2 regions of the Hymenobacter latericius genome follow, and region 2 is predicted to be linked to the other one. Evidence: riboswitches for the same ligand, from Rfam matches in the RefSeq annotation. Region 2 holds a riboswitch; the other holds the start of a gene.

Region 1 (5,724 bases), 670 kb from region 2:
CCTCATCGGCAAAACTTTCGGCCAGGCCCACATCGTGGTGGCCGTAGCAGAGGCCGGGTGTAGCCACGGCAGTGTGGCGAATCAGGTAAACGTCGAGCAGCGGAGAGGCCATCAGAACCAGATGCTAGCGGTGAAGAACAAGTAAATAACCACCTCGGCCAGTTGCTGGGTAGCGCCGAGGCAGTCGCCGGTGTAGCCGCCAATCCAGCGCTGAAACCACCGACCCAGCACCACTTGCAGAATGGCTAATGGTAGCAGCACCAGCAGCATGCCCGGGTTTTGGGCGTAGGCCATCCACGCTAGCAATGGCAGCAGGCCCCAGGCGCTGGCCGTCAGCAGCCGACCTAGGTCGAGGGCCTTAGCTACGGGTTTGGCTTTGGCGTCGTCGTTTTCGCGGGCGTACTGATGCGTGAACACGAAGCTGAGGGCCGTAAGGCGGCTAAGCGGATGTGCTACCAGCAGTAATACCGGTATGGATGCCCGGATGGCCGATTCGGCGTTGCTAACCTGGTACAACGAACCAAATTTGGTTGCCATCAGCAAGCCCAAGCCCACCACGCCGTAGGTACCCACGCGGCTGTCTTTCATGATTTCGAGGATGCGGCCGCTCGTCCAGCCACCCCCAAAACCGTCGCACACATCAGCAAAGCCATCCTCGTGGAAAGCCCCGGTAATCAGCACCGAGGCCACCATGCTCAGGAGCAAGCCAATGGCCGAGCCCCACAGGTAAGCCGCCCCTAGGTACACCACGGCCGAAGCCGCGCCCACCAGCCAGCCAATCAGCGGAAAATAGATGGTGGAGCGGTTGAGCAGCTCCTCGGAGTGGCCAATCCAGCTGGGGCAAGGTATGCGGGTGTAGAACATTACGGCCGTCAGCAGCAGCTCTACTTGGGTGCGAAGCCACTGTTTCATCGGGCTTCGGAGGCTGTAGCTTCGGTGGCAGTGCTTACGCCAGCGCTTTCGAAGGAGGCCATTTCGTTGAGGAAGGCCACGGCCGACTGCACCAAGGGGTACGCCAAAGCGCAGCCGGTGCCCTCGCCCAGGCGCAAGCCCAGCTGCAACAGCGGGCGGGCACCTAGGGCGGCCAGCAAATGGCGGTGCCCAGCCTCGGCCGATTGAGTGCAGAACACACAATAGTCGAGCACAGCGGGCTCGAGGCGGGCCGCTACCAACAGGGCGGCACTTACGATAAAACCATCGACCAGCACCAACATGCGCCGGGCAGCGGCGCGGTACATGGCACCGCAAAGCTGGGCTATTTCGAAGCCGCCAAACGTGGCTAGCACCTGTAAGGGGTTGCGGGCCGATACTTCGGGGTGAGCGGCTACAGCTTGGGTAAGCACCGCAAGCTTATGCTGCAGGCCGGCATCGTCGAGGCCGGTGCCGCGGCCTACGCACTGCGCCAACGGCAGCCCCGTGAGCACATGCAGCAGCACCGCCGCCGACGAGGTGTTGCCAATACCCATTTCGCCGAAGCCCACTACGTTGCAGCCGGCGGCGTGCAGCTCATCGACGATGGCCGCACCGGCATTCAGGGCTTGCTGGCACTCAGCTGCTGACATGGCTGGTTGGTGCAGGAAGCTGCGGGTGCCGGCTCCTACCCTGGCGTCGCGCACGCCGGGCACGTCGGCGAGGTCGCTGGCCACGCCGGCGTTTATTACCTGCAGCGCAAGGCCATGCTGCCGGCAGAACACGTTGATGGCCGCCCCGCCCGCGGCGAAATTGCGCACCATTTGGCCGGTTACCTCGGCGGGGTATGGGCTTACGCCTTCGGCAGCAATGCCTTGGTCGGCGGCGAATACGAGCAGGTGCGGCTGCCGAAGCTCAGGTGTCAAGGTTTGCTGCACCAAGCTGGCCTGCCGGGCCAAGTCCTCGAGCTGACCTAGGGCACCCAGGGGTTTGGTTTTGGTATCGATGCGGTGCTGCACGGCGGCGGGCAGCGGGCTACCGGCCGGCACCAGCGGCGGCACGGGCAGGGCAAACAGGTCGGAAGAACCCGGGAAAGGAGACGTCATCAAGCAGAAGAAAAGGCTGGCCCGAAGGCTGCCGGATACCTGCTGCCCGGCTGCATTACCGTGCGCATTCTGCTTTCCTCCGGAGCCAACAGGCAAGGCACCGAACGGTGCTGATGCAGCTCTGCCAAGCGGCTGCACAACAGCGCATAACCGCTGCTTTTCTTACCTGATGACGGCCTTGTAGGCGCGAAGGCGTCACCCAAGCAGCGGCGGGCAGGTCTCCTGACTTGTACCATCTTCTCGGCCTTCTCGCCCCTGGGAGCGGGGCAATGGCTTGCTCGAAAAGACTTGGCTAGCGGGTACTTACAGTAGCGCGTCTGTTCGGGAGTTGCACCCGATTCCCTTTTTAAGCCCGACCTAGGGCCGGGCACCTGCCGCTGTCTGGTTGCAAAGTCAACCAAGAAACAGTGCGCCAAAGGTAGCGGAAACTTCGGGCCCTTTTTCGGGCATGCGCGGCCGCCCGGCAACTCGGCCAAAACCAAGCGCCCGGCCCAGCGTAGAGCTTTGGCATCGGCGCCGGGCGTAACCCTAGGTGCCCCGATTTGCTTATGCACCAAGGAGCAGCCGGCCGGCGCAGCGCCGGGGTTGCCACGGATCTTTACTCATTCCATTCCAAACACGCACATGAAGAACCACATCGGTTTAGACTCGGCTCAGGCGCAGGAGCTTGCCTCGGGCCTGAACACCCTGCTCGCCAACTACCAGATTTTCTACATCAACACCCGCGGCTTTCACTGGAATATCAAGGGCGAGAAGTTTTTCGAGCTGCACGCCAAGTTTGAGGAGCTGTATACCGATGCCCTCGTGAAAATCGACGAAATAGCCGAGCGCATCCTCACGCTGGGCCACCGCCCCCTGCACTCGTTTACCGATTACGTGCGCACCGCTACCATCAAGGAGGCCACCAACGTTTCGGAAGGCAACGCCGCCGTGCGCACCGTGGTCGAGAACTTTCAGGCCTTGCTGATACTGGAGCGCCAGCTGCTGGAGCTGGCCGGCGAGGCCAACGACGAAGGCACCGGCGCGCTGATGAGCGACTACATTCGGGAGCAGGAGAAAACGGTGTGGATGTACAGCGCCTCGCTGAACCTCTAACCCCATTACCGCAGGCAGTAAACCACTCGCAACCAACCGATAAGCCTGCCGGCGCCCTAGGTGCCGGCAGGCTTTTTTGCCTCGATGAGGCGCGGAGCCACACGCGGCGCCGCAGCATTTGCGCACGGCGCCGCGCAGCTAGTCGTGCATTGCCATCGGCTGCCCTACCTTTGCCCCACAGAAAACGACATCTGAGCTTATGATTATCGTGACGGGCGCAGCGGGCTTTATCGGCAGCTGCATGGTAAGCCGGCTCAATGCCGATGGCTTCAACGACGTGGTGGCGGTGGATAACTTCTCGGTGGAGAAGAAGATGCCGAACCTGAAAGGCAAGCGCCTGCGCGAGTTCGTAGACCGCAACGAGTTCTTCGAGTGGCTTGATAAGAACCACGAGCAGGTGGAGTTCATCTTCCACCTGGGCGCCCGCACCGATACGGCCGAGCAAGACAAAGCCGTGTTCGATTTGCTGAACCTGAACTACTCGAAGCAGATGTGGCAGGCCTGCGTGCGTTACCAGCTGCCGCTGGTCTATGCCTCGTCGGCGGCTACCTACGGCTCGGGCACGCTCGGCTACTCCGACGACGAAGCCCTGCTGCCGCTGCTGCGCCCGCTCAACCCCTATGGCGACTCGAAAAACGACTTCGACAATTGGGCCATTCAGCAGGAAGAGAAGCCGTTTTTCTGGGCGGGCCTGAAGTTCTTCAACGTGTACGGCCCCAACGAATACCACAAGGGCCGCATGGCTTCGGTGATATTCCACACCTTTCAGCAGGTGCAGCGCACGGGCTCGATGGAGCTGTTCCGCTCGCACAACCCCAAGTTTGCCGACGGCGAGCAGATGCGCGACTTCATTTACGTGCGCGACCTCACCGACGTGTGCATCTTCCTGATGCACCACCGCCGCAACTCGGGCATCTACAACCTGGGCACCGGCGAAGCCCGCACTTTCCTCGACCTGGCCCTGAACACCTTTGCCGCGCTCGATAAAACGGCCGATATCAAGTTCAAGGACACGCCGGAGGACATTCGCGACACCTACCAATACTTCACGCAGGCCGACATGAGCAAGCTGCGCAGCATTGGCTACGCGCGGCCTTTCACGCGCCTCGAAGACGGCATCAGCGAGTACGTGCGCGACTTTTTGGTGCCGAACGCGTATCTGTAGCCCGGCCTGCCGCGCCCGCTGCCTGTAAGCCCCAGGTAGGCAGAGTCCGGAAAATTTCCTTTTTTCGGACTCATAGCCAAGATAATCTTGGACTTACAATGCTTTGTATGACGCGGCGTACCATTGTCATTGTTGGGGGCGGAGTAGCGGGCAGCCTGCTGGCCGTGCAGCTTACGCGCCTGCCCGGCGGCCCCTGGCCGCTCGATGTGGTGGTGGTGGAGCCGCGCGAGCGGCTCGGCCCCGGCACCGCCTACACCAACGACCGGCCCGAGTGGCTGCTGAACGTGCGCAGCCAGGGCCTGAGCGCCTTTCCCGATCAGCCCAACCACTTTGTGGAGTGGCTGAAGCAAAACGGCATTGCCGAGGGTGAGTACGGCTTTTGCCCGCGCCAAACCTACGGCCGCTACATCGAGGGCCTGGTGCAGGCAGCGTTGGAGAACACGGCCATCAACGGGGTGCGCGTGCAGTGGCTGGCCAACCGCGCGGTAGCCGCCGCACCCGCTGCCGGTGGCTGCCTGATGCGCGTAACCCTCGACGACGGCCGCGAGCTGAATGCCAACACGGTGGTGCTGGCCCTAGGTAATTTTCCGCCCAGCATGCCCGTGCGGCCCGATACCGGTTACCACCAGCACCCGCACTTCCATGCCAACCCGTGGGCGCCCGGCGCGCTGCGCAACATCGGCCCCGAGGAGTCGGTGCTGCTGATTGGCACCGGCCTCACCTCCGTTGATGTACTGATGGCCTTGCGGGCCGACGGGCACCGCGGCCCCTTGCTGGCCGTATCGCGCCACGGCCGCTGGCCCGTAGCCCACACCGAAACGGCCGTAGCCCCCTACCCCAACTACTACGCCTCGGAAATAGCTGGCCTGCGCACCGTAACTGAAGTGCTGCGCGTGGTGCGCCGGCACGTAACCCAAGGCGCCGCCCAGGGCTACAACTGGCGGGCCGTGCTCGATGCCCTGCGCCCCGACCTAGGGCACATTTGGGCCAACTGGCCCCGGCCCGAGCAGCAACGCTTTATGCGCCATTTGGCCACCTTGTGGTCGACGCTGCGGCACCGCAACCCGCCGCAAAACGCCGCCGTGCTCCGCGAGCTGCTCGGTAGCGGCCGCCTGCAAGTGGAAAAGGGCCGCGTGCGGCACATCGAGGGCCGCAACGAGCAGCTGGCCGTGCAAATCCGCCACGACCACAACCACCAATGGCTGCAGGCCGACCATGTGGTACTGTGCACCGGCCCGCTGATGGACTACCAGCAGCTCAACGATCCGCTTATTGTGCAGCTGCGCCACGCCGGCCTGCTCGTGCCCGACTCCATGCGCCTGGGCATCCAAACTTCTGTTGAAGGAGCTTTGCTCGATAGCATGGGCATCCCTTCGGAGCACTTGTTCACCCTAGGTCCTAGCCTGCGCCCGTTGTGGTTCGAGTCGACGGCGGTGCCGGAGCTGCGCC
Region 2 (5,724 bases):
GTGCAAAGAGGTGCTCTACGAGCTGGGCCAGGAAGCGGCCATCGACCCGGAGCGACTTACCGTGAACCTGCTGCGCGACGGGCGCGAGCAAACCTTCCGGACCAACCGCACCCGCGAAGCTAAGGCCACGCCGCGCTACGCCGAGCCCCAGACGTACATTTACGAGCCAAACGTGGCCGTGCTCAAGGCCGGCGGCTTCAAGAGCATCGGCACCAGCTACAACCTGCTGAAACTGCACCAGCACAGCCACCTCTACACCTCGCACACCCTACGCGAGGATTTCCCCGGCCGCGTATTCCAGTGCCGGGCCGTGTGCAAGTACGATAAGAAAGAGCTGCTGGCCCACCTCGAAGCCGACCAGCGCGCCCACGTAACCGTGCGTAACTTCCCCGACTCGGTGGCCGATTTCCGCTACCGCACGGGCATTCGGGAGGGCGGCACCACGTACCTGCTGGCCACCACCGATTTGCGCAACCGCCTCATCGTACTGGTTTGTGATAGGCTGAACCACACGAGCTAGGGTGAAGGAAGAAGGAGGAATGAGGAAGGACGAATTGGCAATCTGGTTCGTCCTTCCTCATTCCTCCTTCTTCCTTCATCTGAAACCTAGGCGCATCGTCCTTCTTCATTCTTCCTTCCTCCTTCTACTTGGCCGGGCTCGTCCATTTATTGCCCCTGATGCGGAAGCGCCACGGCAGCGCGGCATCGTCACCCGCGTAATCGATGCCGACGCGCGGGCTGGCTAGCACTTGCTCGTCGGGCACCGTCTCCCCTAGGTCTTCGAGCCAGATGAGGTTGCCCGTGAGGTCGGTGCCGTAGTGCCTGGTGCTGATGCCCAGGGCCTGCGTGAGCAAGCCAGGGCCGGCCGTGAGCTTGGGCGTAACGGCGGCGAGGCCGCGGCGCAGCTGCATTTCAGCCACGCCCTCAGTGGGTTCGAGGCCCCGAATCAGCACGGCATCGGCTTTGCCGGCTTCGTTGGTGATGATGTTGAACAAGGCGTAGCGGCCGTAAATCAGGTACACGTAGGCCACGCCGCCGGCCTCGTACATCACGCTGGTGCGCTTGGTAAACCGCCCTAGGTGCGAGTGGCAGGCCTGGTCGCCCACGTGGGCGTAGGCCTCGGTTTCGACGATGCGGCCGCCCGTGAGCACCCCATCGATGCAAGTGAACAGGTATTTGCCGAGCAGGTCGCGGGCCAGGGCCACCACATCGGGTTGGCGGTAGTAGTCGTGCAGGAGCTTCATGCGGGGCTATACGCGCAGCCCGGGCCGGGCGGCGGCCACCGGCACCTCGGCAATACCGCAGGGGTGCAAGAAAACCGCGTAATCAAGCAAATCCGAAACGCTGCGTATCTTTGCCGGTGCATGGGTGGCCAAACCCCGATTGGGGGGCGCGGCTGAAAAGGGAATGCCGTGAAATTCGGCGACTGTCCCCGCAACTGTGAGCTTCACCGTACCCGCGCCGAGCCTCTTCGCCACTGTTCCTACGACGGCCACTTAGGGCCCGAGGAATGGGAAGGCCGCCCGGCGCCGAAGCAAGTCAGGAGACCTGCCCGCGCAACTCTTAGTGTTCGGCGCCTGCGGAGGACGGGCGGAGAATGAATCGATTTCGGCCCCGCGTTGCCGCAACGGGCTCTTTTTCCTGATTCTGACTCGGCTTTGCGCGGGGCCTTACCGGCGGCGCGCAGGGTTCTGAACCGAATTTTTCGACCCCGAAAATTTTGGTTCGGATGTACGCTTTTACCCTTTTCCGGCGGCTGGGCGGCGGCTGGGCTACGGTGGCCTTGTGGCTCGGCGCCTCGGCTGCGGCGCAGGCGCAGCGGCCCGCCCCTGCTGCCCCGCCCGATACCGCCCGGCACGTGCTGCCCGCAGTGCAGGTGCAGGCCCAGCGCCCCACGCGCTACGCCGCCGGCAGCCGCTTTACCGTGCTCGATTCGGCCGCGCTGGTGCCGTTTAAGTCGGCCTCGGTGGCCGATGCCCTGTCGGCCCGCACGCCGCTGTACCTGCGCACCTACGGGCCGGGGCAGTTGGCTACTTTATCTATTCGGGGCACTTCGGGTCGGCATACCGCGGTGCTCTGGAACGGCTTCAGCGTAAACTTCCCGACCCTCGGCGAGGCCGATATGGCGCTGTTGCCGGTGGCCTCGGTGGGCCAGGTGAGCGTGCAGCACGGGCCCGCCGCCGCGCTGTACGGCACTGGTGCTATGGGCGGGGCCGTGGTGCTGGGCCCGGCCGCGCCCCGGCTGGGCCAGCAGGTAAGCGCCACCTTGGAGGCCGGCAGCTTCGGCTACGGCGCAGTTAGCTTCGAGGGCAGCCACCGCGACGCGCACGTGGCCGTGCAAACCAGCTTGCTGGTGCGCTCGGCCGAAAACAACTTCCCGTACACGGCCCTCGATTTCGGGGGGCCGGTGCGGCACCGGCAAGCCAGCGCGGCCTTGCAGCAGAGCAGCTTCACGCAGCAGCTGAATGTGCAGCTCAGCCCAACGTCGGAGCTGACGGCCTCGGCCTGGTTTACGCGCTCCGACCGCCAGATTCAGCCCGCCATCGGCTCGGCCGATGCGCACGCCCGGCAGCAAGACGAAAGCGGCCGCCTGGTACTGGGGTACCGCCGGCGCGGCGCCCGCAGCGAAACCGCCGTGCGCGCCGCCCGCTTCGCCGACAACATTCGCTACTACAACGACCAGGTGCAGCCCAGCAACTCGGCTACGGCGGTGTGGCAGGCCCAGGCCGAGCACACCCTGCAGTGGCGGCCCAACGCCAGCCTGCGCCTGGGGGCCGAGGCCCAGCACTTTGTGGCCGATGTGGATGGCTACCGGCGGCACATTACCGAGCAGCGCTACGCCGGCATCGCCCTGCTGCGCTACGACCCCACGGCCCGCCTGCGCCTTACCCTGAATGCCCGCCAGGCCGTGCTGCCCGGCCGGCGCGCCCCTTTGGCCCCTACCCTAGGTACCGAATACCAGTTGTGGCGTACGCAGCATCAGCAGCTGTGGCTGAAGGCCAATGCGGCCCGCAGCTACCGCGCCCCCACCCTGAACGAACGGTACTGGGGCGGCGTAGCGCGCCCCGATTTGCGGCCCGAAACCGGCGTGGGCTACGAAAGCGGCTTGCACTACGAAGGCCAGCTGGGCACCCGGCTGCCCGTGGCTGTGCAAGCCGACCTTACGGCCTACCACTTACTGGTTGATAACTGGGTAGAGTGGATTCCGGCGGGCGGCGTGCTGGCCCCGCGCAACGTGCGGCGGGTGCGGAGCCGCGGCATCGAGGCCAGCACGCAGGCCCAGCTGCGCCTGGGGGCTTACCGGCTGAGTGCTACGGCGGCCTACGCCTACACGCAAGCCCGCAAGGTGAGCGGCTACGCGGCCGACCTCGACCCCGTGGGCAACCAGCTACGCTACGTGCCGCTGCACTCGGCCGCGGTGGGTACGCAGCACGGGTGGCGCAACTGGCAGCTGGCCCTCAACGGCGTGTTTACGGGGTACCGCTACACCACGGCCTCGGCCGACGACTACCTGCCGGGCTATGCCTTGCTGCATGCCAGCGCCGGCCGCACCGTGCACCTAGGGCGCTACACCCTCACAGGCCTGGTGCAAGGCTACAACCTCACCAACCAAAGCTACCAGAACTACGCCGGCCGGGCCATGCCGGGCCGCTCGGGCATGGTAAGCCTGCGCCTGGGCTGGCACTAGGTACTTTCTGCCGAAATCCTTCTTCTCATTCATTACCCTTACTCTGCTATTATGCAACTTCTGATGCGCCGCCCGTGGCTACCCGCCCTGGCCGTAACGGCCCTTGTGCTGGGGGCCTGCAACCCCTCCGAAAAAGAAGACGAGCAACCCGCCCCGCAGGTAACCAAAGCGGTGTACGTGGCCAACCAAGGCAACTTTGGCACGCCCAGCGGCTCGGTTACGGCCTACGACAAGCCCAGTAAGCAAGCCGACAAAGACCCCTTCCGGCGCGCCAACGGCCGCGCCGCCGGCGACGTGGTGCAGTCCGTAACGGCTATCGGCGACAAGCTCTACATCGTGGCCAACAACAGCGGCAAGGTGGAGATTGTGAATGCGGCCGACTTCCGCTCGGTAGCGCAAATCAGCAACCTCTCGCAGCCGCGCTACGTGGTGGCCGGCCCCGCCAACAAGGCCTACCTCACCGAGTGGCAAGGCAGCTACCCCAACTACACCGCCGGGCGCGTGTCGGTTATCGACCTGACGACCAACCAGGTAACCAAAACCATTACCGTAGGCCGCAACCCCGAGCAGCCACTGCTGGCCAACGGCAAGCTGTACGTGCCCAACTCCGATGAGAACACCGTAACCGTCATCAACACCGCTACCGACGCCGCCGAGGCCACCCTTGTTTTTTCCGATGGCCCCCAGAACCTGGTGAAGGATGTAGACGGCAACCTTTGGGTGCTGTGCGGTGGCATTACCCGCTACGGCGGCGCGCCCAACTACCCGGTGCTTTCCAAAACGCCGGCCGCGCTGCACCGCTTTGCACCCGCTACGCCGGCCTTGCACCGTAGCTTCACCTTCGCCTCGAGCGGCGCCGCCGACCTGAGCACCTCGCCCAACGGCGCGCAGCTGTACTACCGCTACGGCGGCGCCGTGTACCGCCTGCCCAGCACGGCCACGGCCCTGCCCACGGCACCGTTTGTCCGCCGCAGCTTTATGGCCATCAACGTCGATCCGACCGACGGCGAGCTGTACGGCACGGTGGGCTCGTACACGGCCGATGGCCGGGCCATCCGCTACAACAGCTCCGGCACGGCCATCGACTCGTTTAGCGTAGGCCTGATTCCGGGCGACATTTCGTTCCGCTAAGCCTCGCGGCACATCCGCCTGCACGCAACAAGGCCCCGCTCCCTAGGTGGTAGCGGGGCCTTGTTGTGCTTGGCAGCAAGGGCGGCGGGTTAGTCGGCGCGGCCGTCGTTGTTGCGGTCTTTGGCTTGGCGGGCCTGCTGGTATTGCCGCTCGCGCAGGCTGGTGGCGGTGTCGCGTTGCAGGCGGGCGCTATCCACGCCACCCGAGGGGTGGCCGGCGCCGGGGTCGAGGGCTTCTTTTTCGTGGCCGCGCTCCACGTTCGTGTCGCCCGATTCGGTGCCGGTGCTGCAGGCTGCAAGGCCTGCGGCCAGCAGCAGCGCCGCGCCCAGGTACCGGAAGGGGCGCAGCAGGTTGGAGGAGGTGTTCATGGCAGTGAGGGAGTAGATAAATAGTGTCGGGGCAATATACGCAACCGCTAAGCCCAGCGGTAACGCCATGCCAGCGGTAACGCCATGCTAGCACAAACGTCCTTTCGGTGGATTGGTTATGTAGCTGGTTTTGCAGTCCTTGGCTACCTACGCCGCCTGGTTGCTGGGCCCTAGGTGCGCGCGGCTGCCAGCTAATATCTTTGCGTCATGGCTGCTCCCCGTCGTCGTTCGTCGCCTGCTGCGTTTGCGTACCGCCCCTTGCTCCGGCGGGCTGGCTTGCTGCTGGGCATTAGTGTGGTACTATCGTTTGCCCTGGTTGCGTATTTGTTTGGGCTCGACAGCAGTTTCTTCGGCCGCTTGGCCGGGGCCACCTTCGTGTGGTTCATTCTGCTGAGTGTCACTTTTTTGGCGGTGGTACCGTTTGTGAACTGGGCCGCCGACAACTGGTTTGGCCGCACCTGGGCCGAGGCGCCCACGCCGCAACCCAAGCGCCATAGCCGCCCGGCGGCCCCTAGGTCGGCCGAGCCCGCCGCAGCC

What was found. Region 2 has a riboswitch for cobalamin ahead of OIS50_RS17605 (TonB-dependent receptor). Riboswitches for the same ligand answer to the same signal wherever they lie in the genome.
Region 1: linked by a shared signal. The riboswitch ahead of cobT (nicotinate-nucleotide--dimethylbenzimidazole phosphoribosyltransferase) and the one ahead of OIS50_RS17605 (TonB-dependent receptor) in region 2 are both predicted to bind cobalamin.

What each region holds. Positions count from the first base shown of each region.
Region 1 covers NZ_CP110136.1:286,015-291,738, reverse strand. Annotated here, with positions in the region: gene cobC (alpha-ribazole phosphatase family protein) at 1-112, opposite strand, end outside; gene OIS50_RS01140 (adenosylcobinamide-GDP ribazoletransferase) at 112-912, opposite strand; gene cobT (nicotinate-nucleotide--dimethylbenzimidazole phosphoribosyltransferase) at 909-2,015, opposite strand; cobalamin riboswitch at 2,211-2,405, opposite strand; gene OIS50_RS01130 (Dps family protein) at 2,640-3,110, shown strand; gene rfaD (ADP-glyceromanno-heptose 6-epimerase) at 3,310-4,275, shown strand; gene OIS50_RS01120 (FAD/NAD(P)-binding protein) at 4,383-5,724, shown strand, end outside.
Region 2 covers NZ_CP110136.1:3,977,458-3,983,181, reverse strand. Annotated here, with positions in the region: gene OIS50_RS17615 (class I SAM-dependent methyltransferase) at 1-520, shown strand, start outside; gene OIS50_RS17610 (DNA-3-methyladenine glycosylase) at 645-1,244, opposite strand; cobalamin riboswitch at 1,350-1,570, shown strand; gene OIS50_RS17605 (TonB-dependent receptor) at 1,730-3,688, shown strand; gene OIS50_RS17600 (YncE family protein) at 3,740-4,819, shown strand; gene OIS50_RS17595 (hypothetical protein) at 4,909-5,187, opposite strand; gene OIS50_RS17590 (hypothetical protein) at 5,395-5,724, shown strand, end outside.